DNA from 4 places in the Peribacillus sp. FSL E2-0159 genome. Region 1 is predicted to be linked to each of the others. Evidence: riboswitches for the same ligand, from Rfam matches in the RefSeq annotation. Region 1 holds a riboswitch; each other region holds the start of a gene.

Evidence for each region. A riboswitch is a leader RNA that binds a small molecule or an ion and turns the genes downstream of it on or off. The one in region 1 is predicted to bind thiamine pyrophosphate.
Region 2: it holds a riboswitch for thiamine pyrophosphate, as region 1 does, so the genes downstream of both, NYE63_RS21025 (ABC transporter substrate-binding protein) here and tenA (thiaminase II) in region 1, are expected to answer to the same signal.
Region 3: it holds a riboswitch for thiamine pyrophosphate, as region 1 does, so the genes downstream of both, thiC (phosphomethylpyrimidine synthase ThiC) here and tenA (thiaminase II) in region 1, are expected to answer to the same signal.
Region 4: it holds a riboswitch for thiamine pyrophosphate, as region 1 does, so the genes downstream of both, tenA (thiaminase II) here and tenA (thiaminase II) in region 1, are expected to answer to the same signal.

The regions. Positions count from the first base shown of each region.
Region 1 covers NZ_CP152053.1:2,577,590-2,579,791, forward strand. The annotation lists gene NYE63_RS12655 (AMP-binding protein) at 1-187, shown strand, start outside; gene NYE63_RS12660 (SDR family NAD(P)-dependent oxidoreductase) at 240-986, shown strand; TPP riboswitch at 1,122-1,250, shown strand; gene tenA (thiaminase II) at 1,386-2,069, shown strand; gene NYE63_RS12670 (ECF transporter S component) at 2,084-2,202, shown strand, end outside.
Region 2 covers NZ_CP152053.1:4,306,374-4,308,575, reverse strand. The annotation lists gene NYE63_RS21030 (protein-glutamine gamma-glutamyltransferase) at 1-483, opposite strand, end outside; TPP riboswitch at 785-894, shown strand; gene NYE63_RS21025 (ABC transporter substrate-binding protein) at 1,029-2,033, shown strand; gene NYE63_RS21020 (thiamine-binding protein) at 2,045-2,202, shown strand, end outside.
Region 3 covers NZ_CP152053.1:878,032-880,233, forward strand. The annotation lists gene NYE63_RS04440 (HAD family hydrolase) at 31-819, shown strand; TPP riboswitch at 936-1,050, shown strand; gene thiC (phosphomethylpyrimidine synthase ThiC) at 1,186-2,202, shown strand, end outside.
Region 4 covers NZ_CP152053.1:1,486,829-1,489,030, reverse strand. The annotation lists gene NYE63_RS07405 (aspartyl-phosphate phosphatase Spo0E family protein) at 1-175, opposite strand, end outside; gene NYE63_RS07400 (Fur-regulated basic protein FbpA) at 430-618, opposite strand; SAM riboswitch class I at 795-899, opposite strand; TPP riboswitch at 1,058-1,162, shown strand; gene tenA (thiaminase II) at 1,253-1,942, shown strand; gene thiW (energy coupling factor transporter S component ThiW) at 1,958-2,202, shown strand, end outside.

The DNA.
Region 1 (2,202 bases):
GAAAACGGGGAAGAGCCCGATAACGATGGATTCCATGCAGGAATTTCTCTCGGAAAAGGGTTTGGCCAAACAATATTGGCCTGAATTTCTTGAGATAATGGATGACTTTCCTCGAACGGCTAGCGGGAAAATTCAGAAATTCCGGCTCCGGGAAATGATAAATGAAAAGGTAATCGACAATATTTAAGCAGTTTATATAAATCCATATTGACTAAATGGTGAAAGTGGAGGGGAATATGATGAATAAAAGAATGGCATTTATCACAGGTGCCGGAAGTGGAATCGGCAGAGAGATTGCAAAAAAATTGGCTTCTCGTAATTTTAACATCATCGTGGCTGATATTAATCTTAAAAATGCAGAGGAAACGGTTTCTTTAATCGAAAAGTCGGGCTTTGAAGCCAGAGCGGTCCATTGTGATGTAACGAAATTAGAAAGTGTTAAAAAAGCCGTTGAAGAATCAGTGAAGCTTTATCATAGAATAGATATATTGGTTAATAATGCAGGGTGGGATAAGGTGGAACCTTTTTTAAAAAGTGATCCCAGCACTTGGAAAAGGATTATCGATATTAATTTACTTGGGCAGATCCATACTTGCAAGGAAATTTTACCTCTAATGATTGAAAACGGTTACGGAAAGGTAGTAAATATTGCATCCGATGCAGCTAGAGTCGGATCAAGTGGAGAGGCAGTTTATTCGGCTGCTAAGGGAGGGGTGATTGCCTTCACAAAAACGATAGCAAGAGAAATGGCACGTCACAAACTCAACATCAATTGTATTGCGCCAGGTCCTGCTGATACGCCCCTATTTCAAGAAATAGGCTCTTATAATGAAGGTATAGCAGGCGCCTTGGAAAAAGCGATTCCATTCCGCCGGCTAGCACAACCAGAGGACATTGCCAGTGCTGTTGCCTATTTCGTTTCGGAAGATGCAGGGTATATTACGGGGCAAACTCTTTCCGTAAATGGTGGATTAACAATGGTTTAAGCGATCATGGTAAGGTGGTAATGCAAGATTGAAAGGCTAGTAATCCTAAAGCATTGGGTCGAAAACTTTTTCTAATACGTTTGACAATTGGATTTATCGTGTTAATATAAAGGCAAATGAAATTTAATATACAATTTGTACCACTAGGGGTGCTTTATAGGTAAAAGTTGATTTTGCCGCAGAAGCTGAGATTAAAGTATGACTTTAAGACCCTTAGAACCTGATCTGGTTTATACCAGCGTAGGGAAGTGGGGTCTGGAACAATACGTTTTTGTATTATTTCAAGTACAACCACTTTCTTTACGTTTAAGAAAGTGGTTTTTTGTTTGCAAAAAAAGGGGTGATAAAAGGTTTTTTTCCGTAACATTCATTGAAAAATAGAATTTGGAGGTAATGGACATGAAGTTTTCAGAGGAACTTCGTCAGGAAGTTGATCACATTTGGGAAGCTAGTTTTAATCACCCGTTTGTTACAGGTATAGGAGATGGCACATTGCCATTGGAGTGTTTTCGTTTTTATGTCATGCAAGATGCCTATTATTTATCTCATTTTGCTAGAGTTCAAGCCTTAGGGGCAGTCAAAGCTACAGATTTACATACAACAAGCAGGCTTGCCGGCCATGCACAAGGAACATATGAAGCGGAGTTGAAGCTTCATGAGAATTTTTCTGAGAGATTAGGCATCACAAAAGAAGAAAGGGGAAATTTCAAACCTGCCCCGACCGCTTATGCTTATACTTCCCATATGTATCGTGCGGCTTATTCGGGACATTTAGGAGATGTTATTGCAGTTATCTTGCCGTGTTACTGGCTCTATTATGAAATAGGTGAAAAGCTGCAAGGGTGCTTACCCGATGAGCCGATTTATCAAGAATGGATAGCGGCTTACGGAGGAGATTGGTTCCGCACTTTGGTGGAAGAACAAATTGCGAGGCTTGATGAGATTGCTGAAAAAGTAACAGAAGAGGATAAGGAGAGAATGAAAGAGCATTTTATCCTTAGCAGCCAATATGAATACTCATTTTGGGAAATGGCTTATCGTTTAGAGACATGGCCTGTGCATAAGGAAACACTAGAAGTATAAAGGAGAATGAAACAATGAAAAAAGGATTGAAATTAACGGATATATTAGTCACGATCGTGATTGCGGTAGCATTTGGAATCGTTTATATCCTTTGGGGTTCGATTTATTATTCCGTTAAACCATTAGGATTACA
Region 2 (2,202 bases), 1.7 Mb from region 1:
TTGATGAATGATGAGAGCCATATTTTGTGGAGGGTGCCAGTCATATAAAACTAGGTTTGAAAAAAGGTCGTCGAAATTCCTCGGGCCGATTAAATCCAAAATGGCCTTTAAAAAAGTGACGACTATCGCTGTCCCGCATTCGAAAGCATAAAGCCTTCCATTTATGAAAATGTCAACGAGTGCAGCATGAGGGAGAATCCCTGGCTGAAGGGTAAAGGTGCCATCCTTTGAAAGGCGCCAATATTGTTTATTGCTTTCCGATTCCTCGAGTGTGGAAAACTCTGGTTCACTTTTATCCAACGCAATAGCTGCCGCAATGACTCGGTTCCTCAGTTGTATCTCGAAATTAAACTCTCCAAAATTCCGGTATTCAAGAACGTTAGAATCTTCCGCCAGCAATTGGACAATTTCAAGCGATTTAGCAGATGTTATTCCTGGCTGGATTTGACTGACATCTAACCATTTGTGATTAATCTTTATCATGATCATATCCACCTTTTACTTATGAAATTAAGGGTTTATAAAACCAGTAAACAAAAATGTCTACAGGTAATGCTCATTATATGAATGCCAGCAAGGAAATGACTATTTGGAACTTGTCTGCCACCGTTGCAGTCAAGAAAGATTGGAATGAAAAGCTGCAGAATTTTTTTCTTTCATTCCAAAAGATGTTTTGCTAGATATCCTAAAGTGCAAGGAATACCTTTCCAATTAGTGAGAAGAGCAAATTAGTATTCCTTTTTCCCCATGAATTGATATAATGAGAGAGAAAAGTTCATATGTGCGAGAAATGTAGGGGGGCCAGTACTGCTGGCTGAGATTGCATCCTTTAGATGCTGACTCTTTGAACCTGATCTGGATGATGCCAGCGGAGGGAACATATTATTACTGACTTTCTGTTTTATATGTTAACGTCCGAATTCATCTTCGGGCGTTTTTTGCTTTTTCATCCAGTATTTGAATAGACCCTGGAGCCCCATTATGGTTCCGTCATATGGATCTTATATGATGTGTAGGAGGATAATAACTTGAATAAATTCTTACCACTGTTAACTTCGTTGTTCCTTTTGGCTGGATGCGGTGCAGGCGGAACTAATGAAAAAGAAGAAGTATCTAAAAATGAAGGAAATGAAGAATTAAAAAAGGTATCGGTCGTGCTTGATTGGACACCGAATACAAACCATACAGGATTGTATGTAGCCAAGGAAAAAGGTTATTTTAAAGAACAAGGTCTTGATGTGGAAATTATCATGCCAGGTGAAGCTGGAGCTGATAAGCTTGTCGCTTCAGGGAAATCTGAATTTGGCGTGAGTTACCAGGAGGGCATTACGCAGGCCCGCGTGCAAGGCGTACCGATTGTTTCGGTAGCTGCCGTCATCCAGCATAATACCTCTGGATTCGCTTCCCCTGAAGCGAAGAACATTAAGACTCCGAAGGATTTTGAAGGGAAAACGTATGGTGGCTGGGGGTCTCCAGTTGAAAAGGCCATTATAGATTCACTCATGAAAAAAGAGAATGCGGATGTAAATAAAGTGGACATAGTCAATACAGGAGACACGGACTTTTTCACTTCGGTTAAAAGGGATATAGATTTTGCCTGGATTTATTATGGATGGACAGGCATTGAGGCTGAGCTGCGAAATGAAAAGCTTAATATGGTTTACTTAACCGAATACTCTGATAAGCTTGATTACTATACGCCTGTTTTGACAACAAATGAAAAGATGATAAAAGAGGATCCCGAGACGGTTAAAGCATTCGTTCATGCAGCATCGAAAGGGTACCAGTTTGCGATTAAGAATCCTGATGATGCAGCAGACATCTTAGTTAAGTCTGCACCGGATCTTGATGCAAAACTAGTGAAGAAAAGCCAGGAGTGGCTTGCAGCCAAGTATCAGGATGATGCTCCGCGATGGGGTGAACAAAAGCTTGAAATCTGGAAGAATTACAGTGATTGGATGACAGAAAATAAGCTTCTTGAAGGTGATTTCGATCCTGAAAAGGCATTTACCAATGAATTTTTACCAAAATAGGAGGAAATACAATGGCCAATTCATTAATTAGCATACAAATTATTCCTAAAGGGGAAAATGTCATCCCTATGGTGGATGAAGCAATCAAGATCATTGAAGAATCAGGTGTCAAGTATGAGGTTCACCCGCTTGAAACGACAATGGAGGGTGAGCTTTCCGAACTTTTTGC
Region 3 (2,202 bases), 1.7 Mb from region 1:
TTCAATAATAGGGAAAGAGGGGTGGACATTTTGCTTAAGGCAGTTTTTTTTGATTTAGATGATACATTACTATGGGATCAGAAAAGTGTAAAAGAGGCTTTTGTGGCCACATGCGAAGTGGCCAAGGAGAAATATGATCTGAATGTCGACGAGTTTGAAGAAGCGGTGCGAAAGGAAGCGCGTGAGCTTTATTCTTCTTACGATACATATGCATTCACTCAAATGATCGGAATCAACCCATTTGAGGGACTATGGGGGAATTTTCAGGATGATCATGATGAATTCCGGAAGATGGCCGGGATTGCACCGGCTTATCGGAAGGAAGCGTGGACGAGAGGCTTAAAGGCATTAGGGATCGATGACCCGGAATTTGGGCTTGAACTGGCAGAACGTTTTCCGGCCGAGAGACGCAAAAAGCCATTTATCTATGAAGAATCATTCCGTGTTCTGGATGAATTAAAAGGGAAGTACAAATTGCTATTGCTTACGAACGGATCTCCTGAACTGCAAAATACCAAACTTGAAATTACGCCTGAACTGGTTCCTTATTTTGACCAAATCGTGATTTCAGGTGCATTTGGACGAGGTAAACCAGATGCCTCCATTTTTGAGCATGCTTTGGAAATCATGGAGCTTGATAAGGATGAAGTATTGATGGTCGGCGATAATTTAATGACTGATATCCTTGGAGCATCACGGGTAGGCATAAAGTCGGTCTGGATAAATCGCCATGATAAGGAACGAAATGAAGTGCTTCCAACCTATGAAATCAAGCATTTAGAGGAGCTTTTCCCTATCCTTGAGAGCCTGGGGAACTAATTGGCGGTACTCCTCAAAATACCAAATTTTAGAGAGTTGTTAAGGAAATATTAGGTCTTTCAAAGTATTTACAGAATGAAAAGGGTGATATATAGTTACCCTGTAATTAATTAAATTATTCAGACTAGGGGTGTCCAATAAAAGTTGGGCTGAGAGAGAAGCGCTTAAGCTTCTTAACCCTCAGGACCTGATCTGGTTCATACCAGCGTGGGGAAGTTAGAATCTACTAAACAATGACATTTCAATTGGTCATTTTTGTAGTCAAACTAACGTTAGCCGGGTCTTAAATATGAGATCCGGCTTTTTCGTGCGAAATGGATTGGATTTTGTCCTTTTTAAATGAACTTAAAAAGGAGAAATGAAATCATGATGAGTAATTCAGTAAATGACATGAACGTTTCAATTATGTCCAGTTTTGCCGGGAGTAAAAAAGTGTATGTTGAGGGATCCAGACCTGATATTAAAGTACCTATGCGTGAAATTAAGCTAAGTCCGACTACAGGTGCATTCGGTGAAGAGGATAACCCGCCTTTACGAGTATATGACACAAGCGGCTTTTATACGGATTCAGAATATCCCATTGATATTCATAAAGGTCTTGCCCCGATTAGACGCAGTTGGGTTCTGGAACGGGAAGATGTTGAAGAGTATGAAGGCCGTGAAATAAAGCCCGAAGATAACGGGTATAAAAAAGTGGAAGCACAATCCAACGCAGAAGTTTTTCCGGGATTGAAAAGAAAACCATTGCGTGCAGTTAAAGGGCAAAACGTAACCCAGCTCCATTATGCCCGTAAAGGAATCATTACTCCGGAAATGGAGTTCATTTCGATCAGGGAAAATGTGGCCCCTGAGTTTGTAAGAGAAGAGGTAGCTAGCGGGCGTGCGATCATTCCGGCAAATATTAACCATCCTGAAAGTGAGCCCATGATCATCGGACGTAATTTTCACGTGAAAATAAATGCGAATATTGGAAATTCCGCTGTTAGTTCATCGATCGAAGCTGAAGTGGAGAAAATGACTTGGGCTACACGATGGGGTGCAGACAATATAATGGATCTTTCCACCGGAAAGAATATTCACACGACCCGGGAATGGATTATCAGGAATTCACCTGTTCCGGTTGGGACGGTTCCGATATATCAAGCATTGGAAAAAGTGAATGGAGTAGCGGAAGATTTAAATTGGGAAGTTTTCCGGGATACATTAATCGAGCAGGCTGAGCAAGGTGTCGATTACTTCACCATACACGCTGGTGTGCTTTTGCGATACATCCCCATGACAGCAAAGCGAGTTACGGGAATTGTTTCCCGAGGGGGCTCCATCATGGCACAATGGTGCTTGGCCCACCACCAAGAAAGTTTTCTCTATACTCACTTTGAAGAG
Region 4 (2,202 bases), 1.1 Mb from region 1:
TCTTGAGGGGAAAATATTCAGAATCTCTTTTACTTGTTAACGCATTTAATAGCGTATCCAATTCTTGACTGGCTTGAACAGTTAGCAGACTTGATAGGCCGTAAATTGCTGCCAATTTGATCATTTCTTGTCTCTTCTCTTCTACTTTTTCTATAGTTACCTTACGGCAAGGCATTATATAGTCACCTCCCATTTATTCAATTTTTTTACACTTTTATCATAATGAAACTACTAGTTAAAATCAACTATTTTTCAGAAATTAAATGTGTTATTTTAAAGGATAAATGTGACAAAACACCTATTTTATTCTTTGATTATGTATATTTTGTGTCATTTTCTATTAAACGCAAAAAAGCACCCACTAGTGTAGACTGCGAATGCTTACATCATATCCCTTAACCAAGAACCCAAAATATAATCCATCGCTTACTATGTCATCCATTCAGAAGGTGACTCGTTATTAGGTCTATTTATAACAATCTTATATTCATCTTCAAGTACTTTTAATGGGGCATCATAAAGGTGCCTTTCATCAGAGGTTTTGTATACTCCATTGGCCAATAACTCTTCAATAAGCTTTGCCTTCCTCTGTTCAATCCTCTTAAATAATTCTGCCATGTAAATGGCTCCTTTCCTAGTCAGCCTAGAGCCTGCTTCTAGATAGCTAAACTTTATCAACTTGTTTGATTTTCACCAAATTATATATACCTTTTCTATTATGTCACTAAACGTTATTTCCCAAAAATAAAAGCCCCTTCTAATTCAAGAAGAGGCTGACAGTGTCCGTACGGCTCTTCTTATCTTCCAAGCATACGCTTGTTGGATTTAGCACAGTTCCCAAAACGGGTCCGCTGCCGAGGTTTCATTGGGCCAAGTCCCTCTACCTCTCTGGATAAGAATTCAATATATAAATGATGTAGAAATGATTTTATCCTAATAATCATCAAAAGTCAATTACCTGGTTCTCCCTTTTTCCCTGGACATAAAGTGATCGCTCTTTCAAATACGGGTTGCATTTTCTTGTCTTTCTGATATGATGTCAGTAATTACATACAATTCACACCACTAGGGGAGTCTTTTTTAAGACTGAGATGGAATTAGTTCCGGACCCTTTGAACCTGAACCGGCTCATACCGGCGGAGGGAAGTGGATGATATCGTCCATTTACAGACAATATCCATCTACCCCGTTCCGTATTCAGGAACGGGGTTTTTTTATTAACAAGGGGATCCATTCTAAAGGAGGATGAACAATGGAGAATACTAAATTAGAAACATTCAGTGATAGACTGCATGCACGGGCAAAAGAGATTTGGAAAAGGAACCATTCACATCCCTTTGTCCAGGCAATTGGAAATGGCACTCTTCCTGAAAAGAAATTTGCCTATTACCTGAAGCAGGACTATATCTATCTCATGGATTATTCCAAGCTCTTTGCTTTAGGTGTCATCAAAGCTCATAACATCGAAACCATGGCAAAGTTTGCGAGTATTTTAAATGAAACCCTTCAAGTGGAAATGGATATTCATCGGCATTATGCTTCCGAATTCGGGATCAGTTCCAAGGAGTTGGAAGATACAGAACCTACTCCAACCACTCTAGCCTATACAGGTTACATGCTAAATGCAGCTCAGCATGGGACTTTAGCAGACTTGATCGCCTGTCTCCTTCCCTGCGCTTGGGATTATTATGAAATCGGTTTGCTATTAAAAGAACAAAATGGAGCAGCATTGGAAAACAATCGCTATGCAGATTGGATAAGGTCCTATTCATCTCCTGAATTCGGGGAAGCGCACAAGTGGCTAATCGCTTTGTTGGAAGAATTGACGGAAGGGATGCCAGAAAAAGAACTTCTTAGATTAGAAAAGCACTTTTTGGTTACTTCCCGATATGAATATTTATTCTGGGATATGGTTCAAAATGAGCAGGATTGGCCGCTTTAGGTCGTTGACATGATGATGAATCCAATCAAGAAACTGACGTTGACTGCAATGATCACGGCTATAACGACTCTGACCAGTTCATTTATTTTCATCCCTGCAGGATTTGCAAAGGTCTTTCCTATTCAGCATCTGGCAAATGTCCTGACGGCCGTTCTATTGGGGCCTGCTTATGCTGTGACTCAAGCTTTTTTAGTTTCCATCATTAGAAACATGTCTGGTACCGGTTCAATTTTCGCCTTTCCCGGCAGCATGATCGGTGC